DNA from 4 places in the Peribacillus sp. AS_2 genome. Region 3 is predicted to be linked to each of the others. Evidence: riboswitches for the same ligand, from Rfam matches in the RefSeq annotation. Region 3 holds a riboswitch; each other region holds the start of a gene.
The links. Region 3 has a riboswitch for S-adenosylmethionine ahead of OTG27_RS12585 (sugar ABC transporter substrate-binding protein). Riboswitches for the same ligand answer to the same signal wherever they lie in the genome.
Positions count from the first base shown of each region.

Region 1: it holds a riboswitch for S-adenosylmethionine, as region 3 does, so the genes downstream of both, OTG27_RS02015 (O-acetylhomoserine aminocarboxypropyltransferase/cysteine synthase family protein) here and OTG27_RS12585 (sugar ABC transporter substrate-binding protein) in region 3, are expected to answer to the same signal.
Region 2: it holds a riboswitch for S-adenosylmethionine, as region 3 does, so the genes downstream of both, OTG27_RS02710 (5-methyltetrahydropteroyltriglutamate--homocysteine S-methyltransferase) here and OTG27_RS12585 (sugar ABC transporter substrate-binding protein) in region 3, are expected to answer to the same signal.
Region 4: it holds a riboswitch for S-adenosylmethionine, as region 3 does, so the genes downstream of both, OTG27_RS03600 (bifunctional homocysteine S-methyltransferase/methylenetetrahydrofolate reductase) here and OTG27_RS12585 (sugar ABC transporter substrate-binding protein) in region 3, are expected to answer to the same signal.

Region 1 covers NZ_JAPTGA010000001.1:426,779-434,072, reverse strand. The annotation lists gene OTG27_RS02015 (O-acetylhomoserine aminocarboxypropyltransferase/cysteine synthase family protein) at 1-1,054, opposite strand, end outside; SAM riboswitch class I at 1,155-1,262, opposite strand; gene OTG27_RS02010 (thioredoxin family protein) at 1,407-1,715, opposite strand; gene OTG27_RS02005 (toprim domain-containing protein) at 1,719-2,084, opposite strand; gene gcvH (glycine cleavage system protein GcvH) at 2,180-2,563, opposite strand; gene OTG27_RS01995 (arsenate reductase family protein) at 2,659-3,015, opposite strand; gene OTG27_RS01990 (acyl-CoA dehydrogenase family protein) at 3,157-4,944, opposite strand; gene OTG27_RS01985 (acetyl-CoA C-acetyltransferase) at 5,014-6,192, opposite strand; gene OTG27_RS01980 (3-hydroxyacyl-CoA dehydrogenase/enoyl-CoA hydratase family protein) at 6,264-7,294, opposite strand, start outside.
Region 2 covers NZ_JAPTGA010000001.1:560,547-567,840, reverse strand. The annotation lists gene OTG27_RS02725 (MIP/aquaporin family protein) at 1-646, opposite strand, end outside; gene OTG27_RS02720 (glycerol-3-phosphate responsive antiterminator) at 872-1,420, opposite strand; gene OTG27_RS02715 (hypothetical protein) at 1,587-2,006, opposite strand; SAM riboswitch class I at 2,163-2,264, shown strand; gene OTG27_RS02710 (5-methyltetrahydropteroyltriglutamate--homocysteine S-methyltransferase) at 2,574-3,677, shown strand; gene OTG27_RS02705 (hypothetical protein) at 3,820-4,350, opposite strand; gene OTG27_RS02700 (CaiB/BaiF CoA transferase family protein) at 4,600-5,700, opposite strand; gene OTG27_RS02695 (amino acid permease) at 5,944-7,294, opposite strand, start outside.
Region 3 covers NZ_JAPTGA010000006.1:96,428-103,721, forward strand. The annotation lists gene OTG27_RS12580 (GTPase domain-containing protein) at 1-2,142, shown strand, start outside; SAM riboswitch class I at 2,237-2,342, shown strand; gene OTG27_RS12585 (sugar ABC transporter substrate-binding protein) at 2,458-3,570, shown strand; gene OTG27_RS12590 (sugar ABC transporter ATP-binding protein) at 3,627-5,129, shown strand; gene OTG27_RS12595 (ABC transporter permease) at 5,131-6,135, shown strand; gene OTG27_RS12600 (winged helix-turn-helix transcriptional regulator) at 6,429-6,794, shown strand; gene OTG27_RS12605 (NAD(P)H-dependent oxidoreductase) at 6,860-7,294, opposite strand, start outside.
Region 4 covers NZ_JAPTGA010000002.1:170,936-178,229, reverse strand. The annotation lists gene ligD (DNA ligase D) at 18-1,865, opposite strand; gene ku (non-homologous end joining protein Ku) at 2,016-2,858, shown strand; gene OTG27_RS03605 (MOSC domain-containing protein) at 3,349-3,999, shown strand; SAM riboswitch class I at 4,111-4,209, shown strand; gene OTG27_RS03600 (bifunctional homocysteine S-methyltransferase/methylenetetrahydrofolate reductase) at 4,313-6,160, shown strand; gene metH (methionine synthase) at 6,153-7,294, shown strand, end outside.

The sequences.
Region 1 (7,294 bases), on a different contig from region 3:
CTTCGCGATTACCTTGAATCCCAAATGTGACGACAGATCCAGCTCCCTTTGGCAAATATTTATCCGCAAGGGCTTTATCGGGATGATCCTCATCACCAGGATGTGAAACCCAGGTCACGGCAGGATGGTTTTTTAAATATTGAATGACAGACTTGGTGTTTGATAGATGCTCTTTCATCCTTACATGCAGCGTTTCAAGTCCAAGCGTAAACTGGAATGCACTTTGGGCACTTAGCGCAGGGCCCAAATCACGGAGTAACTGGACCCGGGCTTTCGTTATGAATGCGGCAGGGCCAACTGCCTCGGCGTATACCAGACCGTCGTAACTTGGGTCAGGCTCCGTGAAGCCAGGATAGTTTGGCGAGTTCCAATCGAATTTCCCTCCATCCACGATGACACCGCCTAGCGTCGTTCCATTTCCAAGAAGCCATTTTGTAGCGGAATGGATGACAATATCCGCTCCAAAATCAATTGGTCTGCAAAGATACGGTGTCGCGAAGGTATTATCAATGATTAAAGGTATGCCGGCTTCGTGGGCGATTTCCGCTACCGCTTCAATATCGAGCACCCTCAAACTTGGATTTCCGATCGTTTCAGCAAAAATGGCTTTAGTTCTTGGTGTAATCGCCCTTTTAAAATTCTCAGGGTCATCGGGAGAAACGAACTTCACTTTGATCCCATATTTAGGAAGAGTGTTTTCGAAAAGGTTATACGTACCGCCATATAATGTTGAGGCTGAAACAATCTCATCCCCTGCAGCAGCAATATTCAGGATTGAAAGTGAGATGGCAGCCATTCCGCTTGCCGTTGCCAATCCGCCGATACCGCCTTCCAATAAGGCCATTCTTTCCTCAAAAACGCTGACCGTGGGATTATGAAGCCGTGAATATATATAGCCATTCTCCTTTAGGCCAAATAAATTCGCTGCATGGTCGGTGTCCTTGAACAAGTATGCATTGCTTTGGTAGATAGGAACGGCACGGGCACCTGTTTCATCAGCTTGCAGACCGCCATGAACACTCAATGTTTCGAAACGCAACTTTTTCTCTGACATATAATTTCACCTTTTTTCTATGGATTTAGTTGGATTTATATGAAATCTGGCTTTTTATAAACAAAAAAACCACTTCTATAAGAAGAGGTTTCAAGAACACACCTCATCTACCAGAGCCAACACTCTGCTGGAATTAGCACCGTATATAAAAATTTATACCGGTTGCCGGGCTTCGTCGGGCCAGTCCCTCCGCCACTCTTGATAAGAACTATTAAATTCTGCCATTACTTAATTCAAAATATAGCATTTTAGATTAAATCAGTCAATGAATTGTTAGAATATTCTTTGTTTATTTCCTGCTCTCATTCAAATGTCAGCACAAAGAAAACCAACCGCGGTTCTGATTGGTTTCCTAACTGATTTCCTTAAGCAATCCGTACAAATAAGGAACGGATTGAAAGGCATATATTTTCTTGTGCAGCTGCCCTTCTTTGAAAAGCAATAGGCAAGGAACACTTTCGATTTCATATGATTCGGCAATTGCTTGGATATAGTTCATATTCATTTTGCCTGCCTTCAATTCGGGGAAAAGCTCCAAGGATATCGTCAGCATCTTGGAGGCCACCTGACAGGTTCCGCATAAAGGTGTATATAAATATAAGCAAAAAGTTTCCCCATTTTCAACAGCAAGCTTACACTCTTCTTCTTTCCATTCCTGCATCAATTAGTCGTTCACCCTTTGACTTAAAAATTTCATTTTCACATTCATATTGGCAGATAGGAGCACAGTTGCGATATGATGTTCGGGCGAGCTCTCCACTTCTTTGTACATTTTATTAATATACAGGTGGTTCGCTTCCGGCATTTCCCTTCGGAACTGCTTCCGCAGCTTTTCTCCTGATTCATCTGCGTCAAAAAGGAGATAAACATCACGGTCCATCAATTCATCCACTAATTCATCCAGCTTAGTTAATGATATGGTCCCATTCGTACATCTTATTTCCACATCTTCATTTAAAACGGAGGCAACTTTTCTTTTATCGGAACTGCCTTCTACAATGATCACTTTATCGAATTCGCCCCACTCCATGTCATCACTCCATCTCACGAATTATGTGCGCAACTCACCCACTGTACAAATGAAAAAGAGAGCAGGCCTTTTCAGTCCCCCCTCTCCTTTCTTTTTTAACCGTTGATTAAACTCTCATACTCTTCAGCGCTCATCAAGTTTTCAATATCACTGCTATTAGATGGTTCAAGCACGACCATCCATGCCTTTTCATAAGGGGACTCATTTACATATTCAGGGTTGTCACTTAAATCTTCGTTCACTTCAACAACCTTGCCACTGATAGGTGCATAAAGTTCAGAAACGGTCTTAACGGATTCAACGCTTCCAAATGGTTCGTTCGCTTTCAATTCATCGCCGATTTCCGGAAGCTCAACGAATACGATGTCCCCTAGCTCGGACTGTGCGAATGCCGTAATTCCAATACGCACTGTTCCATCTTCCGTTTTGACCCATTCATGTTCTTTAGTGTAACGAAGTTCTTTTGGTGTTGTTGTCATAATTAACCCTCCATATGTACATCTTATTTTATCTATTCCATTATAAGGTAGATTGTTTGTTTAAGTAAGGAATTAACCAAATATTTTGTGAAATTTCAGTTCCAAACCTGTTCGAATTGCTCTTCTTTGAATCCTACCGTCACTTTGGTGCCATCCGTAACAATCGGCCTTTTCAGAAGCATTCCATCTGTGGACAATATATCAAGCATCTCTGCTTCAGAAGCTTCTTTCAGCTTATCCTTTAAGCCCAGCTCCCGATATTTTTGACCGCTAGTATTGAAAAACTTCTTCAACTCCAAATTGCTGTTTTTATATAGATGTTCTATTTCAGTTCGCGAAGGGGGATTATCCGCTATATGGATCGCTTCATATTGCAGTTCATGATTATCCAGCCACTTCTTCGCATTACGGCATGTACCGCATTTTGGGTACCAATATAATGTTAAGCCCATCATTTCACCACCTATCAATAGAATACCCGTTTTTACCACGCAATACAACGAAATGTCTTTTGAATTTCCAATGCGATTTCATCAAAGGAAATAAAGGGAATGCCTTTACGGGCATTCCCTTTACGGATTCTGACTCATTGCTTAAAGAGCATATTTTTCCGTTTCGATTACTTTGACGGATGCTTCGCGTTTTTTCGCAATGACATTGATCGGAGTGTGTCTTGTCAGCTTGCGGAGCGACGAAAGCATGATGCGAAGAGTATCGCCTGTTTCCACTGCAATTAACGTTTCCTTTGCATGCTGTTCTATTTCATTGAAAGCTTCCTGAACGAAGATTTCAGTGTAAAGCACTTTTTGTTTGTTCTTCTCAAGACCTGTAGCTGCAATTGCTTTTTCCGTACGCAATACCACGGATTCAGCTGCATAGGCAAGGGATGCGATATCAGCAATGTTGGAGAGGATTTCTTGTTCTTGATCAAGATTTTTGCCATATTTCTGTGCCGCAAGCCCAGCTGCCAGAATACCGATTTTCTTAGCGTTCCTAACAAGCATTTTTTCTTGTGCCAGTGGCTCATCGCCAGGTTCTTCCGGCATCATCATCATTAATTCCTCTTGCAGGCCCTGAGCTTTTTGAAGTAGCGGCAATTCCCCTTTAAGTGCTTTCTTCAGGAATGTTCCTGGGACAAGCAATCTATTTATTTCATTTGTACCTTCAAAGATTCGGTTAATACGGGAATCGCGATATGCTTTTTCAATTTCATACTCCTGCATGAAACCGTAACCGCCATGAAGCTGTACGCCTTCGTCCGTAACGTAATCCAATACTTCGGAAGCAAAGAATTTATTCAATGAACATTCGATGGCATACTCAGCGATTGCAGCCGCCATTGATTTCCCATCTTTCACTTGCTCATCCGTCAATTTGCTTTGTCTTTGATCATAAAGGCCAACCGTACGATATACAGAACTTTCTGCTGCATAAATTTTAGCTGCCATTGTTGCAAGTTTTTCTTTCGTCAAGTTAAAATCGGAAATTTTCGTTTTGAACTGTTGACGTTGATTCGTATAAGCAGCTGTAATCTCAAGGGCACGTTTAGATCCGCCGACAGCACCGACGCCTAATTTATAGCGCCCGATATTCAGGATATTGAAAGCGATGATATGACCTTTTCCGGCTACACCCAAAAGGTTTTCGACTGGTACATGAACATCTTCGAGGATTAAAGTACGTGTGGATGAGCTTTTGATCCCCATTTTCTTTTCTTCAGCCCCAGTTGATACGCCTTTATAATCACGCTCAACAATGAAAGCGGAGAATTGTTCGCCGTCGATTTTGGCGTATACACAGAAGACATCTGCAAAACCTGCATTTGTAATCCATTGTTTTTCACCATTTAAAATATAGTGTGTTCCTTCTGCATTCAATTTCGCTGTCGTTTTTGCTCCCAAGGCATCTGAACCTGAGCTTGGTTCCGTTAAGGCATACGCAGCAATCTTCTCACCCGTGGCTAGTAAAGGAAGGTATTTTTTCTTTTGGTCTTCATTCCCGAATAATACGATTGGCAAAGAGCCGATACCTACATGTGCACCATGCGTAATTCCGAAGCCGCCTGCAAGTGCCATTTTTTCCGTAATCAATGCCGAACTGATTTTATCGAGACCCAATCCGCTGTATTCCTCAGGAACATCAGCACCAAGTAAACCGATTTCACCTGCATGCTTCAGTAATTTAACGGAACGGTCAAACTCATGGTTTTCTAAATGTTCAACCTGCGGCAGAATTTCATTCACTACGAAATCCTCGGAAGTTTTGGCAATCATTTTATGCTCATCAGAATAATCTTCCGGTGTAAACACTTGATCATACGTAATATCTTCTATTAAGAAGGCCCCGCCTTTAATAAGGTTATCTGTAGTTTGATTGGACATGTTATTTCCTCCTATGTGTTTAAGATAGTAAACCCGCCGGAAGCATGACAGCTTCCGGAAGGGGTCGGATTACGCCATTAATTCAAACACTCCGGCAGCACCCATCCCGCCGCCGATACACATTGTCACGACTCCGAACTGTTGATTTCTGCGCTTCATTTCATGAAGCAGGCTTAATGTCAATTTTGCTCCCGAACATCCTAGCGGATGGCCTAGGGCGATGGCTCCGCCATTTACATTGACAATCTCTTCATTCAATCCGAGCTCACGAATGATTTGAATGGATTGGGAAGCAAAGGCTTCATTCAATTCAAATAAACCAATATCCGATAATTCAAGACCCGCTAGCTTCAAAGCTTTAGGTATGGCTGCAATCGGTCCGATGCCCATAATTTCAGGCGGTACTCCTGCTACAGCAAAGGAACGGAACTTACCCATCGGTTTCATCCCCAAGGAAGAAGCCTTTTCCCCATCCATGACCATGACCGCGGCTGCACCATCACTCGTCTGTGATGAATTCCCTGCTGTTACGGATCCTGTAACGGAGAATGCAGGTCTTAACTTTTTCAGCACTTCAGCAGTCGTTCCTGGACGAACGCCCTCATCCTGTGTAAAAGTAAATGATTTTTCCTTTAACTTAAGATCTGGCCCCACTGAACGAAGGGTAACGTCAACCGGTACGATTTCATCGGAAAACTTTCCTTCTGCAATGGCCTTAGCCGCCTTCTGATGACTTCTAACAGAAAATGCATCTTGATCGTCACGGGAAATGCCGTATTTTTTGGCAACGGCTTCAGCAGTGTGACCCATACCCATATAATATTCCGGTGCCGTTTCCGCAAGTCTCGCGTTCGGTCGTGTTACATGGCCCATCATTGGCAAAAGGCTCATGGATTCCGCTCCGCCTGCAATGACTGTATCACTTTGGCCGAGCATGATCCTTTCCGCTCCATATGCGATACTTTGCAGCCCGCTTGAACAGTAACGATTAATCGTTATGGCCGGTACTGTATAAGGCAATCCCGCCAATGCTCCAATGTTACGCGCCATGTTCAAGCCTTGTTCCGCTTCAGGCATTGCACAACCGATAATCAGGTCATCTATCGTTCCTTCATAATTCCCTGCACGCTTTAACGTTTCCTTTACGACAAGAGCCCCTAAATCATCAGGGCGTACACTAGCAAGAGAACCTTTTTTCGCTCTTCCTACCGGAGTCCTTGCTCCAGCTACTATTACCGCTTCTTTCATGAGGATCCCCCTTACTCATTTTTAAGCTATCGATCTATTGATCTCGTTTTGGCCATATCTTCATCTATTCATCAATTACGGAGAGGTTTACCTTTAACGAGCATGTGCTGCATCCTTGCCTGGGATTTCGGAGTCGAAATCAGTTTTAGGAATGCCTGTTTTTCCAGGTTCAAGATATACTGTTCATCTACTTCCGTGCCAAATGGGAGTTTCCCCCCTGCCAGGACGTATGCCAGCTCTTTGGCTATGACAAGGTCATGTTCAGATAAGAATCCTGAAAGGCGCATGGATTCCGCCCCTAATAGCAGTGCGGCATATCCAGTTTCACCTACGACAGGGATCTTTGTGCGGGCTGGAGCGGTATAGCCTTGTTCATGCATGGAAAGTACCGCCTGTTTCGCATCATATAGCTGATGATCTGCATTCACGCTTATTCCATCAGCTGAATCAAGGAAATTATTCCCCCTCGCTTCCTCGGCGGAGGTCGAAACTTTTGCCATGGCGACCGTTTCAAATACTTGGTTGGCCACTTTCTGTAAGTCGAAGTCAACGCCCTTCGGCATATTCCTCAACGTCTTCACATAAAGTTCTTTAGTCCCGCCGCCGCCTGGGATCAAGCCGACACCAGGTTCCACCAGTCCCATATACGTTTCAGTCGTTGCCTGGATGCGCGCTGCCGGAAGGGACACTTCAGCACCCCCGCCAAGTGTCATATTAAACGGGGCAACCACTACAGGAACTGCACTGTACTTAATTTTAAGCATCGCCTGTTGGAATTGGCTGATGACCATATCGAGTTCAAAAATATTGTCATCCTGCGCTTCCATCAGCATCATTGCAATATTAGCGCCGACACAGAAATTCTTTCCTTGGTTTCCGATGACCAGGCCTTTAAAATTCGTTTCCGCTTCGTCAACCGCGGCATTGATCATTTGTATGATATCAAGACCGATTGCATTATTCGGCGAAGTGAATTCAAGCAGAGCCACTCCATCGCCGATATCGATCAAGCTTGCGCCACTGTTTTTCTTGATTACGCCTTTTTGCTTCTTGATCGCTTTAAGATTGATCACTTTAGGATTCTCGACAAGCTCTTTATATT
Region 2 (7,294 bases), on a different contig from region 3:
CCGGAATCCATGAATAGCCCCAGTTGGAATTTCCTTTACCGGGTATCGGCAGCAAAAAGTGAGCGATGCGCGGCCCAAGGTCGCGGGCCGGGTTAATGGCGTATCCTGTCGTTCCCCCAAGTGACATCCCGATCACGACAATCAATAACCCGACTGCGAAAGGGTTTAGGCCCTCTGTAAAATTATTGGCCCCTATAAATAATAGACCAAGAATAAGGATGAAAGTTCCAATCATCTCACTTAATAGATTTGAAAATGTGTGCGGGATTGCAGGTGAAGTCGCGAATACACCAAGCTTCGCCCCTGGATCATCCGTAGCTTTCCAGTGTGGCAAATAGTGCAGGAATACTAGAGTTGCGCCGAGTATCGCGCCAATCATCTGGGCAACGATGTAACCGGGCACATCACTCCATGGAAATTCTCCAATAATGGCAAAACCTACTGTGACCGCCGGGTTTAAATGCGCCCCGCTTATGGAACCCACTGCAAAAACACCCATGGTAACCGCCAATCCCCACGCAATCGTGATAACGATCCAGCCGGCATCTTTTGCATAGGAACCTTTTAAGGATGAACCTGCCCCAATACCTGCTCCGAATAAAACTAAAATCATCGTGCCTAACACTTCTCCCCAAAATGGAGTCATGATAAAACCCTCCCCTGATAATTTTTTAAACCTTGCCAACAAATAAAAGGAGATCCACAGCAGAACTATATTCATAAAAAAATTATGAATATATCTGTTGTGAATCTCCTAGTCTCCGTCACATATATTAACTTGTACTGTAAAATATACTAGGTTATGAAAACGCTGTCAATATTTTGCGAAAAATTAATCTATTATTCTGTAATTTTTTTCAATTTTTCCCTATTAGACGATATCCCATAATTCAGTTTTTGAAGTGGTGATTGACGAGGCGCCGGCATCAAGGGCATTCAGGACTTCATCCGAAGTACGTATGAGGCCGCCTGCAAAAATCGGTGTCTGCAATCGTTCCTTCACTTCTTTTATCATCCATGGCATGGCGCCCGGCAATACTTCGATATAATCCGGCTTGGTTTTCTGCACCAGCTTATAACTTTTCTCAAGCGCATGTGAGTCTATTAAAAAGATTCGCTGGATGGCAATGACCCCCTTTTGCTTCGCCTTCAATATAACGCTTGATTTAGTCGAAATCAGCCCATAGGGGTTATATTCCTGACAAATGAATTCTGTCGCGTACTCATCACTTCTTATGCCATGGATCAAATCGACATGATAAATCATTTTCTTATTATGCTGCTTAGCCATCATACTTACATTTTTCAATTGTGAGATATGCAAATCAAGAAACACACCTATTTCATAGGAACTTTCTAGAAATCTTTCAAAATCCTTCATGCTTGCTGAAGCAGGCAAAATCTTCTGATCCATCATCATCCTCCTCATTCCCAGAAAAACTCAAAACTTCAAGTCATTTAGTATATTTTAAAGAACTTGATTTATCAAACACATTTTTTCATGAACCATGTAACCTTAACACTATCATACCTTTCACACCCTTTATAGATTGCGGCAAAGGATATATGTAAAATATCCCCTTGAATCATAAAGAGAGTTTCATTTTTAATGCACCTTCGACGAGTTCATACGATCTAATTGTGCCAATGGGAATCTTTCTCACGATGCTCCAAGCATTAACATTCATTTTGATCGCTCTTTTTTCATATTCAAAAAATGGCGGTCTGTTAAATATCCTTTGGTTGATGAAATCCCTGTCAATTGGTTCCATTTCGACTAATTCAAATGAAATCGTTCTTTTTTCCACATGAACCGGTTTTAATGTAATCCGGAAAGCCACGTTTTTCTTAAACATCATTTTTTTCACTTCCATCGTTCCGGAAAGCACAATATGCCTTGGCGTAATTTCGACTTTAATCTCCTGACCAGATGATTTCATTTTTATGATTCTCTCTATCATGGCATCAGTTACCGTAATCGGTATGCCATTTTTGAATGGACTCATCCTTGCATTCCCTCCCCACTCAAAGCATATGCCGGATTCCCTGATGCCGTTAACATTTCAGCCCGGATTAATAAACGGTATATTCGAAATATTCCAGCTCCACCCCTTGACCTTCGTAAAAACTACCTGTATAGTCATAGTTAATTTAATAGACAACTCTTATCCAGAGAGGTGGAGGGACTGGCCCTTTGATGCCTCAGCAACAGACTGATCTTGTACTGTGCTAATTCCAGAAGTTTAAAAACTTGAAGATAAGAAGAGTATATAGCTTTGTTGCCAACACCTCTTCTTATTTTTTAAGAAGAGGTTTTTTATTTTGGCTGTTTTCACATACTTTGTTGCTATTTACCAGGTAGTGGGTTGTGGTTGATTTCCCCTCAAGATGCTCGCTTTCCGCGGGGCGGGCGGTGAGCCTCCTCGGCGTAAACGCCTGTGGGGTCTCACCTCTCCCGCTGCTCCCGCAGGAGTCTCGCACTTCCGCTCCAATCAACCTTAAATAGTTTCGTTTAAAAACAACAATCTTTACGAAAAGAGCCTTTATTTTTAAAAGGAAAGAAGGAATGCAACATGTCAATCACATTAACGAAAGCCCCATTCAGGGCCGACCACGTCGGAAGTTTATTAAGACCGGAACGTTTACATATTGCCAGGAAGGACTTTAAGGAAGGTACCATTTCAGCTGAGAGGCTTCGTGAAATTGAAACTGAAGAAATCAATCGGATCGTCGATAAACAAATCGAAGTTGGTTTAGAGGCCGTTACGGACGGTGAATTCAGACGAACATGGTGGCACTTTGACTTCCTCGAACATTTAAATGGCATCGAGGGATATGTAACTGAAAAAGGCCTCACATTCGATGGTGTCGAAACAGAGAGATATAATGTTCGCAATACCGGGAAGGTTTCATTCAACCCTGAACATCCCTTCATTCGTGATTTCATTGAATTGAACAAAATCGTGAACGGACGTGCCGTTGCCAAGCAAACAATCCCCAGTCCGAATCAATTATTTGCTGCAGGCATTCATAATGAAGACGTCTACCCTGATATTGAAGACTATGCAAATGATATCATCAACGCCTATCAGCATGCTTTGAAAGCCTTTTATGAAGCAGGTGTGCGTTATCTTCAATTGGATGATGTATATATTGCCAGACTTTCAGCTCCGGATTTCCAGTTCAAAGATGGAAAATATACGAGGGAACAATTAATTGATCTTGCACTTCGGGTCATTAATGGAGCATTGGAAGGCAAACCAGAAGACCTTATCGTCACTACCCATCTATGTCGCGGAAACTACCAGTCGACATGGGCATTTGAAGGAAGCTATGCCCGTATCGCCCCAACTTTATTGGCAAAAGAAAAAGTGGATGGATTCTTCTTGGAATATGATGATCAACGCTCAGGGGATTTCAAACCATTGGAATACATTCCAAATGGCGGTGCACGGGTCGTACTGGGTGCCGTCACTTCAAAAAATGGAGAAATCGAGGACAAGGAAGCTGTTAAGGCACGCATTAAAGAAGCATCGCACTTCGTTCCGCTCGAACAATTATGCTTAAGCCCTCAATGCGGCTTCGCCTCCACCCATCACGGCAACAAGCTAACCGAAGCACAGCAATGGGAAAAACTGAAATTCGTCGTTGATGTAGCGAAAGAAGTATGGGAATGATTATTTTACGGAGACTTTAAAACTTATTTACAGGATTCAAACAACCTAATCGGCTTCAATATAAGCGTGCCGATTAGGTTTATTCTTATAACCCTAAAACTGAAAGCAAACAAAAAAGAACGGCCATCTGGACGTTCCCTTTTTACTTGCAGCTATCATCATCATCATCCTCCATTTTCTTCACGAATATATCATCCGTCACCCTATCTTCCAGCTTGTTCCTCAAGGCCAATTCCGCAGCCTTCCCATCACTAGGCGATCCGTCCGAGAAGTACATCGGAAACAGGGAGAAAAACATAACGTAGAAAGAAAAATAGATGAATTGATACCAGATCACCGAGCTGTCCAGGATATTCTGATACACTAAGCTATATATGATCAGCATGCTGACTAAATTAAAGATAGCCCCCCCTAAATATATCAGCGTATTCGTCAATCGATTATCATGTTTCAATCCCTTGAACTCGCAAGTCCCATTCCAAAAATAATATTTCCTCACCTCTATGTTCCGAAAGGCGAAAAGTTTATTGCCACACCCGATCAAGATTTTCTTTTCTGATCCCCCAAAGAGCGTAACAAAGAAAATATGCCCGCTCAAATGTATCAGCGTAACGATCGGCATGATCAAAAAAAAGGAAAATAGAAATTTAATGATATCAGAGAGACCAAACATATTTAACTAACCCCCTCCTTACCAGGATGCTACTCTGATACCCTGCCCACACTGGTTATAACTAGTAAATTTTCACAGTGGTAATATGTTGCTTTCCACAAATGATAAGAGGATAATTGTTCTCCTTCCGCTTCACTTCGAACTTCGAACGATCATATCGACCCTCCCCCTGCTTTTTCCGGCATTCAAAAAAAAACAGGCTATCACCTTCCAAAAATACTGGAAAAGCGATAGCCTTTACATCTTTATTTAGCGATTGGGGGTGCGAAGGATTTCTGCGTTGTTTTGTCCTGGCTCCAAGCCTGCATGTTTATATTCAGGGGTGAAAACCGATGTTTTGATCGGGCAGGCGATTTGCCTCTGGACATTCCCTTTTCCGTCAGGAACCTCGACGATCATTCCCCTCTCCTTCAATTGGGGATGCTCACCCGCTTCTGTGAAAGTCAGCACTGGTTCTGCGCAGGCCTCGAATTCAGCGAATATCTCCTGCCATTCATGAAAATCTCTTTCGAGGAAAGCCAGCCGGACGGCCGTTTTAAACCTGATTCCGCTTTCTTCATCGCTTTTCTTGCTCAGCTCATATAATTCGGGTGCACCGATCGCTTCACATAATGCTTTTCGAAAAGGGGGCTCAAGGCTACCTACCGAAAAATAGCGTCCATCTTTCGTTTCGTAAAAGTCATAAAAAGACCCTCCGTTCAGCATCAGTTTTTCTGGTTCAAGTTCAAGGCCACCTTGTAAACTCAGAGGTGCGGATATGGCATTCAAGGCAAAACTGCAGTCGGTCATGCTGATGTCGATGGCTTGGCCGAATCCTGTTCTTTCCCTGTGAATGACTGCAGATAATATTCCGATGACAGCATGCAATGAGCCTCCGGCAAGATCTGCTATTTGGGTTCCGTTTTTTGCCGGACCGTCCTTTTTCGTACCGGAATAGCCTGATAAGCCTGCTATCGAAATATAATTGATATCATGTCCCGGTCGTTCTTTATAGGGACCAGTCTGGCCATAGCCCGTGATGGAACAGTAAATCAGCTTCGGGTTGATCGATTTTAATGCCTCATACCCCAGACCCAAACGTTCCATGACACCTGGACGGAATTGTTCAATGACGATATCGTATTCCGTCACTAGGTTTCTTACGGATTCGATAGACTCGGATTGTTTTAAATCCAGTGTGATCGACTTCTTCGATCTGTTAAGATATTGATTCACACCCCATGAATCCTTTGTCCCCGGCCTCTCCACCTTCAAAACATCCGCTCCTAAATCCGCTAGCATCAAAGTGGCAAATGGGCCTGGCAGTAACGTTGAAAAGTCCAATACTTTTAAATGAGTCAATAAGGTCATCAGCTGTGCACCTTCCCTTTCCCTTTAAAATAGTAAAAGCCCTCCAGTCGTTCCGTACATGCAATTTAGCTGAGTTTACGATTATCATATAACACCTCCCATAATATTTGTATAAATTTCCATTTAATAAAAATAAAAGACCAGGAATCAGCTTCCTGGCTTTTGATAATGAGCCTATAGAAAACAAGGAAAAACCGGACAATTCAATACTGCATTGTCCGGCTGCTTTTACTTTAAGCTTGTTCAGTCATATTTTTTGTCAAAGTCAAATTCGACTTCATCAAGTTTAACGAATTTAGTTTTTCTTATAAATTTATAGCCAAGCCATAGACCAAGGAAAAGCGGAATCCCCAAGTATGCAGCTACAACACTGCCCCAATCGATATGGTCTGAGAAAAAGGCTTGGATATTTTGGGACAGGATGACGATCATGCCGATTAAAATGGCAAAAATCGGTCCGATCGGGAACCATAATGCCTTATATGGCAGCTTCTCCAATGAATGGCCTTGAGCGATGAACGCTTTCCGGAAACGGTAATGGCTGATGGAAATTCCGAGCCAAAAGATGAATCCTGTAATTCCGATGGCATTCATTAACCAAATATACACTTTGCCATCGCCGAATATGGAGGCTAAAAAGGCCAGCATGCCGATGGAGCATGTCAAAACCATGCCTGCAACCGGTACGCCTCGTTTATTAAGTTTTGCAAAAATGCGCGGTGCTTGCCCATCTTTTGCCATTGAATATAGCATACGGGTAGATGCATATAGACTAGAGTTACCTGCAGATAATACCGCTGTTAAAATGACGGCATTCATAAGCGAAGCGGCAAAGGCGACTCCAGCTTTTTCAAAAATGAGCGTGAATGGACTTACCATGACGTTATCACCTTGCAAACTCGAGTTCGTATAAGGGATAAGCAGTCCAATTACGAAGATTGCCAATACGTAAAAGAGCAAGATCCTCCAGAAGACACTTTTAATGGCCTTCGGTATATTCCGTGCAGGATCTTCACTTTCCCCGGCAGCCACACCGACAATTTCGGTACCTTGAAAAGAAAAGCCAGCCGCTATGAAAACGATGAAGACACCCATGAACCCGCCCGGGAAAGGAGCGTCATCGACGGTGAAGTTTTTAAAGCCTACTGCTTCGCCGCCCATAATGCCGACGATCATTAGCAGCCCGACGATAATAAAAATAACGATGGCGGTTACTTTTATGAAGGAAAACCAGTATTCCCCTTCACCATATCCTTTAACGGATAAATAGTTCAATAGGAAAATGAGCACCAAGAATGATGAACTCCATAACAATGATGGACTATTCGGAAACCAGAATTTCATGATCATTGTCGAGGCTGCCAACTCTGCGGCTATCGTCATCGACCAATTGAACCAATACGTCCATCCCAAGGCAAAACCAAATGCCGGATCGACGAATTTCGATCCATAGGTACTGAAAGAGCCGCTTGTCGGCATAAAGGCTGCCAATTCCCCTAAGCTCGTCATCACGAAGTACACCATTGCCCCAACTAAGGCATAAGCAAGTAATGCCCCGCCTGGCCCAGCTGTATGAATGGCTGCACCGCTGCTG
Region 3 (7,294 bases):
ACTGTCCTTGGTTCGCTATACACACTCGACCAGGAACGTTTCGAGAAAATGACGGTTGCCCTTTGGAAAAATTATAAATATACGGATGCTTATTTCGAATGGTTAAGAGTGATTAATAATTTGATAGATACCATCGAATTGAACCATGCGGATGTATGGGATGAGCTTTCCGTCTATTACAGGGATGCATATGCAGGTTTGTTAGAAGGAACGCATCTAATCAAAGAATTAAGTCCTGTCGTGCCAAGGTTGCTGGAAAACTGGCTCAAAATCGCAGACGGGGAGCTTTCGCTGTTTGCGGCGGCATCCACGTTGTCCTGGAATGAAATCTTCCCGGATACGATCAATGCGCTGGTCATTCAGGATGCGGAGAGCCTGCTTTCGAAATCGCCTAAATTGGGAGGCGGACTGGAAGCGGGAGAGAAACTGTTCAATTCCATTATCCAGTGGGCTGAAGATAATGATTTAAGGGTTGGAAATAAGCTTAAATGGATGGTGGAGGGGCTTAAAGATACCAGCAATTTCAATCTCCTTCTTGCAGGAAGCACAGGAAATGGCAAGACATCCTTTATTCAGTCAATCGTTGGAGAGAGCATTGCTGCTGAGGACCATTCTTCCCTAGTCAGTGTCAAAGACGGGGATGATTTGGAAATCCTTGAAATTACCGATACAGATAGCAAAGTTGTCGAGGAGCTAACTGATTTGGATGAAACACGCCGTCAGCGCGGGACTATAGTCGATGTGACAATCATCAGTGACTACCTAAGAAATAATCATTTGCGATTATTGGATACACCGGGGTTCAATGGGGAACAAAGCGTGGAATCCGATTTCCAAGGCTATTTACATGGCAGTGATGGCCTGATGTTCGTTCTTGACGCCAGGGCTCCTTTCACCGGCAGCGAAAGGGATCTATTATTGGAAATTCAAATGATGGCACCTAAACTGCCAATCCATTTCCTATTAAATAAAATGGATACGATATACAGTGATCAGGTCGCAGTCCGGATGGAAGACGAAACATGGGATAAAGTGAATGCATATTTCCCGAATGCGAAAGTGTTCGCTTTCTCCAAACATTATGACAGCAGGCAGCAATTGAAGGACCTTTCAGCCTTCCTTCAATCGAATTATCAAGATGATAATTGGAAGGAAAGAAGATCTGAAAAAATCCTGGCATTCATTCGTAAAACTTTATCTTATCTATTAGAAAAACGGACAGCCAATGAGCGGAAATGCGAGCATTCCATCTCTTGGAATGAGCAGATGGAAGTCAAACTGAATGGAGCGGTCAATCAACTGGCTGATCTGGAAAAAGAAAAAAGTGAAAATATCATAAGGTCGTATCGTTCGCTTAAGGACGAAGTGAAAAGTCAGCTTTATTCAAAAATTCCTGAATTACTGAGGGATTGCTCTAAATCGTTAACGGAAAGCAGTGATTTCAGTCAGGTCCATGTACAGTTAAACCAGGAAATGAATGAGCGGATTCAAAACTTCATTTCTGACAAGATCATGCCTCAATATTACCGTTCTCTTCAAGACTGGATTGCCAGTTCCCAAATGGAGTTCTCACAAAGCCAGCAGTTCATGGATGAGATGAGTGCCGGATTCAATGAATTATACAAAGAAGAACGGATTACACTGGCAGGTGACTTCAGGGTATTGGATGACTGGCGCCGTGATGCCGACCGGATGACAAGCAGTATCCGCATCGAAAACGTTAATATCCTTTTGCGCAGGACTCCATCACAATTGCTGCTTAAAGGAGCAGGTAAGCTATTTGGGGCGATACCGCAAAATAAGGCCAATATGTACAATCGTTACAAGAAATACCTGGAAAGTGAAGATTACCTGGATGTTGCTGAAATGATCACGGAACGTTTCCTAACCCAATTTGGATTGTTTGAAAAATCATTGGATCGGGACATCTCACTTTTCTATCGCAGTTCATTTGCCTTACTTCAAAAAACGATAGAGCAGACGCAGACTGAAATAAAAGACTACCAGGCTGCATTGGAGCATATGAAAGAAAATCCTGAGGTTTACCGTGATCCGATCACGTTGTTCGAAGTGAAATTAAGGCAGTTGGAGAGGCTTGAAAAAATCGAGAAAAAGCGTCTAGCCCAGCTCCAAAGAAAATAAAAATAACAGGAAACATTTCAAATATTCAAAAATCTATTGACTTTACGACTATATCCCTATAAAGTGATAATTACGAAAACGTAACACAATATATCTCTTATCAAGAGTGGCGGAGGGACTGGCCCTAAGATGCCCAGCAACCGTTCCATTAGGAATTGGTGCTAAATCCTGCAAAACAGAAATGTTTTGACAGATAAGAGAGGGACAAGTCTGCAAAACAGCCGATTAAACCTCTCTATATTAGAGAGGTTTTTATTTTGGGATTTACACCGACTTAACTGATAAGACTAATTAGAAAACATGGAGGGGAACAAGATGAGAAGGTCTATTAAAGGGATATTCATTTCTGCCATCGCTTCGGCTTTGCTTTTAACGGGTTGCTCTGCAGGGCAGAGTTCCACAGAATCGAAGAAAGAAGAAAAAGTATCATTTGAAAATGTCCCGGAGAGATTTGCTGATGGCGATGGAGCCAAAATCAAAGTGATCCGTAAAATTGGCGGTGATGATCATACTGCCCAATACCTGGCGGGGGCGAAAGAAGAAGGAGAAGCACTGGGGTTTCAGGTCGATACGTACACAGCCAATGGTGATACGGCTAAATTCCATGATGCGATAGCACAGGCTTTGGAGGAAGATTACGACGGCTATATCATTTCACATGGTGATGATGCCGCAACTGTAAATGACGTTCAGAAGTTGGTTGATGCAGGTAAAAGCGTTGTCACATTCGATTCAATAAGCGATCTATCTAAAATAGAGGGCGTGACATTAACTTCACAAGATGATGAAGCGCTGGCAACATTGGCTTTCGATAAACTGATAAAAGAACAGAAAGGTGAAGCGGCAATTGCATATCTTTGGGTGGATGGTTTTCCTCCAATGGTAAGAAGAAATGCAGTCTATCAGGAAAAACTAAAAGAAAATCCAGGGATTAAAGAAGTCGAAAGATTCGGAGTGGCATCCGCTGATACTTCGGTTCAGACACAAAATGCTGTAGCCGCAATGCTGAATAAATACCCTAAAGGCAAATTGGATGCCATTTTCGCAACATGGGATGCCTTTGCTATCGGTGCAGCCCGGGCGATTAAAGAAGCGGGCCGCGATGAAGTGAAGATATATGGAATTGATGTTTCGAATGCAGATCTCCAGGAAATCCAATCGGCTGATAGCTCTTGGTCCTACACGGCAGCAGTCGATCCCAAGTTGATCGGTGCAGTGAATATGAGGATATTGGCTAAAAAATTAGCGGGTGAAGAAACACCGCAAACATATGATTTGAAGGCATCACTCATTTCGCAAAAGCAAATCCAAGCTTCAAAAGAAGCGGTAAACATGGCAAACCTGTCTGATATTGTCGATGGCTGGGGTGTATCGACGGAATTTGAAGAAGATTGGATGAAGGTTTTGAAAGATCATTATAAAAAATAAAAAGAGACACTCTCTTTCCAGCGAAGGGAGTGTCTGTTCTATAAGGGGGAATGGGCATGGGCAAGCAACTAGAAATGAAGATGATTTCGATTGAATTTCCGGGGGTGAAGGCGCTAAGTGATGTTGATTTTTCTGTACAATCAGGAACAGCCCACGCATTGGTCGGTGCAAACGGAGCAGGGAAATCGACGTTAATGAAAGTTTTATCGGGAGCCCATGTTCATTATTCAGGTGACATTTTTATTGATGGGATGAAGCGGGATATCCGCTCGCCAAAAGCTGCTCAGGAACAGGGCATTCAAATAGTTCATCAGGAAGTGGATACCGCCCTCATCCCTTATTTAACAGTTGGGGAAAATGTAATGTTGAATGATATGGTCCAAAACATGGGAAAAAAACAAAGGGTACATTGGAAAGAACTGCACAACAAAGCCACTTCTATTCTTGAAGATATGAAAATTCATGTCCCTTCGAAAAAGTTGGTTAGAGACCTGACCTTGGCTGAAAAACAGATGGTCCTGATAGCAAGAGCCGTTTCGACAGAATGCAAATTCCTGATTCTCGACGAGCCAACTGCTCCGTTAAGTCATACGGAGACGACAGAACTTTTTCGAATTGTAAATGAGTTAAAGCAAAAAGGTGTGGCAATCATTTTCATTTCACATCGTCTGCCTGAGATTTTTGAAATCTGTGAGGAAATTACGATCATGAGGAATGGGGAGCGTGTCACTTGTCGAAAAATCGAGGACATAACCCGTACCGAAGTGGTAGAGAACATGCTCGGGAAAACCATGGATGAACAGTTTCCTGAAGTGAATGCTTCGATTGGAGACGTAATTCTGGAAGTGAACGGATTGTCAGATGCCGAGAAAGTTAAGAATGTCAGTCTGAATATTAAAGCAGGCGAGATAATCGGCTTGGCTGGGCTGGTCGGGGCTGGGAAAACGGAGCTGTGTAAAACCCTTTTCGGTCATACGTCCATCACAGCGGGTGAATTCATACTGAATGGTCGAAAGCTTTCTCTGAAATCACCGCATGAAGCAGTAAAAAGCGGGCTGGCACTTGTACCTGAGGAACGCAGGAAAGAAGGGGTCCTTGTACAGGAATCAGTCTCGGCAAACTTGACTGCAGCCAGTCTCGGCAAATTCTGCAAAACATTCAGTGTCGTCGATCGTAAGGCGGAAAAGGAAAAGGCGAAGGAAATGATCGCAAGTCTCGGCATTAAAACACCTTCAGGGGAAGTGAAGGTCGAAAACCTATCCGGTGGTAACCAGCAAAAAGTTGCGATTGGAAAATGGCTTATGGCAGATGCGGATGTATACATATTCGATGAACCAACGAAAGGGGTCGATGTCGGAGCCAAGAAGGATATATTCGAATTGATTGCAAAGCTTGCAAGGAATGGAAAAGCGATCATTTATGCATCCTCCGAGCTTACCGAAATCATTGGCATTACCAACCGGACCTATGTGTTATATGACGGGAGCACTGTCATCGAATTGGAAACAAGCAAAACGAATGAAGAAGAACTACTATTCTATTCAACAGGAGGTAAATAGGATGAGCATACCCATTCCTGTTACACAGACAGCGAAAGCGAAGAAAAAGGTGGAACTATTCGACTTTTTCTATAAATACGGCACAATATTGACGATTATCATTCTGATTGGAATTTTCGCCGTATCCAATCCATCTTTCATCCAAACGTCTAACCTGATAAACATCCTGCGTTCCATTTCAATCGTGACCATCATTGCGATCGGCATTACGATATCACTGACCGTGGATGGCTTCGACCTTTCCGTGGGCTCCGTCGCATCATTGGCCAATGCCATCGTCATCTCGATGTTTGTCTGGTTTTCCCAGGATACATTCATCGCCATATTAGCTGCGGTCGGTGCCTCACTTTTCGTAGGGGCTTTGAATTCATTCATGATCGTTAAATTGAGAATTCCCGACATGCTGATGACTTTGGCTACCATGTTCATTATCCAGGGAATTGCCCTTACCTATACAAAAGGGGCCACGGTTTCGCAAAATATGGTCATGCCAGACGGGACGTTCGCAACAGGACTGATCAGCCCGTTTTTCGCCAAAATTGGCCAGGTACCGTGGATAATCCTGATCATGGCCGTCATTGTGATAGCGACCCATATCTTTTTGACTTATACGAAGCACGGTCGTTATATGTACATTATTGGGGGAAATAAGGAAGCGGCGAGACTTTCCGGGATATCGGTTAATAAATACAAAATCCTTGCCTATCTGCTTTCGGCTCTATTTGCTGCAATCGGGGGGATTGTCCTTGCTTCAAGGGTCATGACATCGGAAATCAATTCAGGGTCACCCTATTTAATGGATGCCGTCGCGGCAGCCTTCATTGGTTCCTCCGTTTTGGGAGCGGGAAAACCTAATGCCTTTGGAACCTTCATCGGTGCAGTCCTGATCGGAATCCTTCAAAATGGACTCATCATGATGTCCGTTCCGTATTATGCGATGGATATCGTCAAAGGAACAGTGCTGGCCCTTGCGCTCGCGGTAACCTATTATAAGCAAAAACATTAAAAAGAGTTCGTTACGTTACTCTTCAGAAATCCAAAAATATGAAAAAATCCTGTTGTAATGCAACAGGATTTTTCCTTTTTAAAAAGGGATGGGTTAAGGAGATCGTCATCATTTTACTTATGCTAAAATGGTGGCATGAGCACTTTTTGAACCCTCATTGTCGGAGTATAAAGATTGACCGCAATAGTAATTTTTATAGAAACCTTATTTACCTTTTAATAAGATTGATAATGATCTATTGTAAAAGTATGAACATTCATATCATATACTTATCTAAAGGAGAGTGTAAATTTATGCGCGAAACCTGTGTTCCGGCAGGTGTGAAACCGAATGAAACTGGCTTTGGATATACGCTGTCCTTGATAGGCGGCAAATATAAAATGATCATAATGTATTGGCTGTCTGAAAATAAGGTCATGCGTCATAATCAACTGAAGCGAAGTATCGGTACCATTTCCTTTAAAACGCTAAGCATCATGTTAAAAGAGTTGGAGGCAGACGGCCTTATCATACGCAAGGAATTTCCCCAAATACCTCCAAAAGTAGAATATTCATTATCTGATCGTGGTCTATCTCTCATCCCATTGTTAAATATGATGTGCGAGTGGGGAGAGAAAAACAGTTTGCCAGCTCAGGATACTAAACAGACGCAGGTGTAGCTATTTTGATTAAATCAAAAGAAGTATTTCCCTGACAAGGAAATACTTTTTTAATGAACTGCCTATTATAGGTTATCGACAAAATTCAAATAATCTTGTGCGCTTTTTTCCAATTCGCTCACGGATGGCTCATTTTCAGCACCATAAAACGCAAAGAATGAACGATAATCTGCATTGCAGTATAGGAAGGTAGTTTCAAAGGGAGATAATAAATGTTCAAGTGTATAGCGATATCTTCCTTCTTCACTATAATCCTCTTCGTTAATTCCGGCAGATACAGCTAAAGCAGCTTTGCGATTCTTTAATTTATCGCCTCCATTTGAACCATAAGCCCAACCATAAGTAAAAACATCGTCAAGCCATCTTTTTAGGAGAGGCGGACAATTAAACCAATAAAAAGGGAACTGTAAAACAAGATTACTATGCGATTCGATTAATTGCTTTTCTTTTTCCGCATTTATGTTTCCGTCAGGGTAAACCTTATACAATTCGTGTACTGT
Region 4 (7,294 bases), on a different contig from region 3:
ACTTTCCATCTTACCAATTAGTTATTGATCTTTTTTTGTTTTAGGAACGACAATACTTCCAAAAAGGCTGGTCCATTATCCACCAGTCGGTAATCCATAAACGCACACCCGTCCCTTTTTATTCTGTTTGGTATGGTATCAATCGTAAAGTCCTTTAACTGGAGACTTTCGTTCACTTCCTCCCAAAACAAAGGTGTAGCCACACCAGCGAAAGAATTTCCTCGTGGGGAATAAGGAAGAATGATGGTTTTTCCTTCACTATGCTGAACAAAATCCAAGTAAAGTCGATTATGCCGATTTATTTTCATTCTTTCCGTTGTAAAATCATTCGGATTGGAACTTGTTAAATAATCACCTAGAAAGTCAGTGAATATGCGTGTCTCCTGATAAGTAAATCTGTCTTCAGGCAGAGGGATGTGAATTTGCAGTCCTTTGTTACCTGAAGTTTTTACAAAAGCTTTAATCCTTAATGATTCCATCACCTTTTTTATTTCCTGTGCAGCCTTTACCGCGAGAGAGAAATATTCGATGGAAGGAGGATCCAAGTCCAGGACGATTTCGTCGGGTCTTGTTTTACCGGCTTTCTGAAATGGGGCATGAAATTCCAATGCAAGTTGATTACCAAACCAAAGGAGAGTTTCAATGTCGTTACACAGCATATACTCGATATCCTCATCCATGAACGTTTTTATAAAGTCCGGCGCATAATCAGGTTTGTTTTTCTGGAAAAATCTTTCTTTATCCAAAGTTCCATGAGGATAGCGGATTGTGGTTAGAAGCTTATCCTTCAAGAAGGGTAAGAAGAAAGCTGAAACCTCCCGTAAATAATGAAGATATTCTATTTTTACCACCTGTTTACCTTCTGTTTTCCAAAGCGGTTTATCCTTGGAAGTTATTTGTACAGTATCTGGAAATGTATATTGGCCTAGCACGAATTTCTCCCAGGTACATTCGTCGGGAGAAGTTTGTAAAAGCCACTGGGAAAACTGAGGTTCACGCAATTCATTTTCCTCATAAACGTGCAAGAATTGAACTTCAATGCAAATGGATGGATGGATATAAAAAAATTGTGCGTCTTCATCTGATGCATTTTGTTTGATCATTTGATGCAATATACTTTTATCTCTAGCACTCAGTCCATTTTTGACACTCCCGATTTTCGTTACGGCACCTTCTTTGAAAACTGCGAGGGACACGTAGCCATTTTCTTTGTGCAATGCTGTGATGAAACAAGAAACGGTCTTCCAATTTTTTACCTTAATCCAAGATGTAGTACGTCTTCCTTCTTGCCAAGCACCCCGAATTTCCTTGGCGACAATCCCTTCGCCATCTAACAAGGTGACCTTATTCAAGGCTCTTTCCAAAACGTCAAAACTCTCTATTAATTGTATCAAAGCCTTATCGTTGGGATCAGGAGGCATAGGAAGACCGAGTTTTCCCCCCATATTCAACATCAATTCCCTTCGATCCAACATAGGTTTATCTGCTATGTCTTTTCCGCTGATGCGAAGCAGGTCAAACGCTATAAACCGACATGGGGAAAAACGGGCATTTTTTGAAATTAAGGATTCTTTCCCAAGGCGTCCTCGCCACTGTATTTGAAAAAAGTCCGCTTTCGCCTGATTCGTAAGCCAGACCAATTCTCCATCTAATTGAAGCGGGAGATAACCTTCCAGGTCCAGGTCTTTGATGTAAGCAATGATTTCTGGGAATTGAGGTGATAATTCCTTTTCATTTCGACTCGAAATGCTTATGGTATCGGAGTCTATCGTTAAAATAGCCCTAAAGCCGTCATACTTGACTTCATAACGCCAATCATTGGAGTTGGGGGCTTCAGGGTAATAGGTAGGCAGCATCGGTTTCATTTTTGTATTTACCTCCGCAAATAATTGATAACATTATTTTGCCAAAAAAACGAAGTGTTAAAGTTGGCAATTGTTTTTTCGGTTTTTTTTGAACAAAGGGGAATAATAAAATTGTTCTTCTCATCAAAAATAAGTTATGAGGTGACGAATATGCATACGATGTGGAAGGGGAGCATATCATTCGGTTTGGTGAACATTCCGATCAAACTTCATGCTGCAACGGAGGATAAGGATATATCTTTAAGGACGTTGCATAAGGAATGTCATACACCGATTAAATACGAAAAGGTTTGTCCAGTATGCGAGAAAGAAGTGGGGAAGGATGATATAGTCCGCGCTTTTGAGTATACAAAGGGAAAGTTTGTTGTATTGGAAGACAATGAACTAGAACAACTGAAAAAACAAAACGAAGAAAAAGCCGTGGAAATCGTGGATTTCGTTAAAATTGAAGAAATAGATCCTATTTATTTTAACCGGAGTTATTACATGTCCCCAAATGACGGGGGGATAAAAGCTTATTCCCTTTTGAGGCAGGCCCTCAAGGAATCGAATAAGGTTGGGTTGGCAAAAATCATCATTCGCTCCAAAGAACAAATGGCGGTAATCCGAGTCGTTGATAATACCTTGGTTATGGAAACGATTCATTATCCGGATGAAGTCCGCTCCACAGCGGATGTTCCGAATATCCCTGCCAATGATACCATTGTAAAAAAAGAAATCGATACTGCCGTATTATTGATAGATCAATTAACGACTACTTTCGATCCGACAAAATACACCGATGACTATCGAACCGCGTTACTAGAATTGATTGAATCAAAGAAAACGGGACAGACGACGATTACAGCGAAAACAAAAGAACCAGTTTCCAACAATGTAACTGATTTAATGGAGGCATTACAAGCATCCATAGACCGTACAAAACATGATGAACCGGAAAAGAAAAAGACGACCCGGAAGAAAGCGGCACCGAAAAAAAAGAAACAAGCGTAAACAGGAAGCTGAGCGGAAGACGGATGATGTCGCTCGGCTTTCTGCTTGTTTTTGCAAGGAATCAGGCTTCTAATAAGATGAAAAGGTCTTGATAAAGAGGGAAGGAACGTACAAACAGGTGAGTCGATCACGATGCAAGAAACTGAATGGAATTACAGGAAATTAGTGGATATTAACGAAAGCAAAAAAAATTCGCTCCCTAAAGAGCGACAATGAGGAATTCAATCGTGAAAATCAACATATAGGCGAACGGTTGTAGTTTTCGACTATATATTGTGTTCATATTCTACCATATTTAATTCTGAAATAGCAACTAAATTACTGAAACTAACCTATGAATTTTTCTGGAAATCAATGATATTTAGCCCATTAACGCCGCATATGGCCTTTTCATTTCATATACATATAAAAAGGTACTGAATAAAATGGATTTTTAGTATAATTTATACATATAGAACGATATAAATTTAATATGAATGGAAGATGCAAAATGGAAAATGGGAAAATCAAATCACTACATGCGGGGAAGCCGAAACAAGAAATTTTTTCGAATATCGATATCTTTTCAGCCATGGATAAACAAGCACAGGATAATTTGAAAGTGACTAAAGCTGGCATAATCGGTGATGGTGTCGGTAATGTAAAGTTCCATGGAGGTCCTGATCGGGCTTTGTGCTTTTACCCATTTGAGCATTATTCATTATGGAATGAAAAATTCTCTAAAAAGCTGGATATCCCTGCATTCGGTGAAAATTTAACTATAGCGGGAATGAAGGAAGAAACAACGTTTATCGGCGATATTTATCAAATAGGCGATGTGATTGTTCAAATTAACCAAGGGAGGATACCTTGTTCGACCATTTCCCTCTTCAATCAAGAACCTAAGTTTTTGGAACACGTGCTGAAAACGGGTTTCACTGGTTATTTTGCAAGAGTACTTCAAGAAGGAACGATAAATAAACAAAACGAGATTGTGCTGATAGATCGTCTACAAGAAAAAATTTCTGTCCATTACGCAGCAGAGGTCATCCTTCATAAACGGGATGGGCTTGAAGGTGCAAAGGCTTTACTAACACTAGACTCGTTAGCGGAAGACTGGAAACAAAGGATCTTGAAGAGGGTTCAAGCAGCTAAAGATTGAATGATTTTTGCAAAAGTGAAAAAAATGTCGATCAGGTATTGAAATTGACAGACTATTAATGTAAATTAAATATAATCAAATTTTGAAATCTTATGAAAATTATATAAAAGGATCTTATCGAGAGAGGTGGAGGGACTGGCCCGAAGAAACCTCAGCAACCAGCTTACGCAAAGGTGCTAAATCCAGCAAGCAGAGCTTGATAGATGAGGAGAATGTTTCAAAAACCTTCTTCTTTGAGAAGGTTTTTTTTCCTTTTCTCTCATACTCATAGAATACGACAAAAACAGGATTGTTTTTGAGAGAGGGTGTAATGATGAATTTTCGTAAAGAATTAAAAGAAAGAATGCTGGTTGGGGAAGGGGCAATGGGGACCCTGCTTTACTCTAATGGCATTGATCAATGTTATGAGGAATTAAACTGCACGAACCCAGATCAAATAGAGTCCATCCATCGAGCCTATCTGGAAGCTGGAGCAGATATCCTTCAATCGAATACATACGGAGCCAATTTCAATAAATTGAAGCGGTATGGACTTGAAGATGAAGTGAGCAGAATCAATCGCCAGGGAGTCATTCTTGCTAAAAAAGCGGCAAAAGGAAAGGCATACGTCTTCGGCACCATAGGGGCACAGCGGAGTATCAGGAAATCGGATTTAAGCATGGAGGAGATAAAACGGGGTTTTCGTGAACAGCTATACAGTCTGTTGATGGAAAATCCTGATGGGATTCTCCTGGAAACATTTTATGACCTGGAAGAACTGGAAACCGTCCTGCAAATCGTTAAAAATGAAACCGGACTGCCGATTATCGCAAATGTCTCGATGCATGAACTGGGTAATCTTCAAAATGGAATCCATTTAAATGAAGCCTTTCAAAAGCTCGAGCAATTGGGTGCCGATGTGGTTGGTGTGAATTGCCGCCTTGGGCCACATCATATGATTCGGGCCTTGGAAGAAGTGAGTTTGCCAAAGCAAGCATCGATTGCCATTTACCCTAACGCCAGCCTGCCGGATTATGTCGATGGGAGGCTCGTTTATAAAGCTGTCCCGGAATATTTCGGTTCTAGTGCCCTGGAACTTCGTGAGCAAGGCGCCGCGATCATAGGAGGGTGCTGTGGAACGACTCCACTGCATATTCAAGCTGTAAAGCATGCAATTGGAAGTTTGGCTCCCGTGAAAGAGAAATTTACGAAATCCCGTGAAATAGAAGTAATTGAGGTGAACGATAGGGAATTGGAACTTCCCCTTTACGAAAAAGCCAAAACGGAACGGACGATTCTTGTTGAGCTTGATCCACCGAAAAAGCTAGGGATAGAGAGTTTCATGACTGGTGCTGAGGTTTTGAAAAAAGCAGGGGTCGATTCCATTACATTAGCGGATAATTCACTTGCCTCACCAAGGATATCGAATGATGCACTGGCTAATTTACTGAAGAACCAATTAAATATAAATCCGATGGTGCATATAACATGCCGTGATCGAAATTTGATTGGCCTGCAGTCACATTTAATGGGTCTGCAGACGGTAGGGCTGAACGAAATATTGATCATCACCGGAGACCCTTCAAAAATTGGGGACTTCCCGGGTGCCACTTCGGTTTACGATTTATCTTCCTTTGACCTGATAAGTATGGTCAAACAATTTAATGAAGGTCTTTCCTATTCCGGTCAAAGTTTGGGTCAACGGGCAAATTTTAAAATTGCGGCAGCTTTTAATCCCAATGTGAAATATCTGGATAAAGCCGTACTGAGAATGGAAAAGAAGATTGCCTGCGGTGCTCAATCCTTTTTGACACAGCCAATTTATTCCGTAGAGCAAATCGAAGAAGTATATGAAGCGACAAAACATCTGGAAACCCCGATTTTCATCGGTATCATGCCCTTAACAAGCACCCGGAACGCCGAATTCATCCATAATGAGATCCCAGGCATCAAATTGCCTGATAATGTTAGAAGGGCCATGGCTCTAGCGGGGGATGACCCTGTAAAGTCAAGGATTGAAGGGGTGAATATCGCGCGGGAACTGGTGGACGCGGCTAGGGAAAAATTCAAGGGCATATATTTAATCACTCCATTCCTTCGCTATGAAATGACGGCGGAACTAACGAAATATATTAGAAAAGTCGATAGTAAACAGACATCAGAGGTGGCAGTACATGAATAAAAAAGCGATTCAAGATCAGTTAAATTCTAAGATTCTCCTACTTGATGGGGCGATGGGAACGATGCTTCAAGCGGAGAATTTGACAGCAGACGATTTTGGCGGGGAACAATTCGAGGGCTGCAATGAATATTTATCACTGACGCAACCGGAAATCATCCAATCCATTCATGAAAAATATTTAGCAGCGGGCGCAGATATCATAGAAACAAATACCTTTGGAGCGACCAGCATCGTCCTTGAGGAATACCAAATAAGTACGATTGCCTACAAGCTAAATAAAATTTCAGCTGAGCTTGCCGTTAAAGCTTGTGAAAAATATTCCAATGATGAATGGCCAAGATATGTAGCTGGCTCGATGGGCCCCACTACAAAAACGCTTTCCGTAACGGGCGGGACGACTTTTGATGTTTTAACAGATTCTTATGAAGAGCAGGCACTGGGTCTCTTGGATGGCGGGGTAGACTTGCTGTTGGTGGAAACCTGTCAGGATATGCTTAATGTCAAGGCTGCCTTTTCTGGAATCAAAGCAGCATTCGCTAAAACGGGAAAAGATGTGCCTGTCATCATATCAGGAACAATCGAACCGATGGGCACGACACTTGCCGGCCAGTCCATAGAAGCTTTTTATTTATCGGTTGAACATATGAAGCCCGTAGCTGTCGGCCTTAATTGTGCTACAGGGCCGGAATTCATGATAGACCATATCAGGACACTTGCAGATATATCAAATAGCGCCATCAGCTGTTATCCGAATGCCGGGCTCCCTGATGAAGAAGGCCACTATCATGAATCACCTACATCCCTGGCAGAGAAAATGAAGCAATTTGCCGAAAAGGGATGGGTCAATATCATTGGCGGATGTTGTGGCACGACACCAGAACATATTAAAGAACTTTCCAGGGTACTCGAAGGCATGAAGCCCCGTACAATTATGGAGGCTGCTCATGGTCATGCCGTATCAGGGATAGAGCCGCTAATTTATGATGATTCAATGCGTCCTTTATTCGTAGGGGAGAGAACGAATGTTATCGGTTCCCGAAAATTCAAGGAGCTGATACGTGGAAAGCATTACGAGCCAGCTGCCGAAATTGCACGTAACCAGGTAAAGAAAGGCGCCCATGTCATTGATATCTG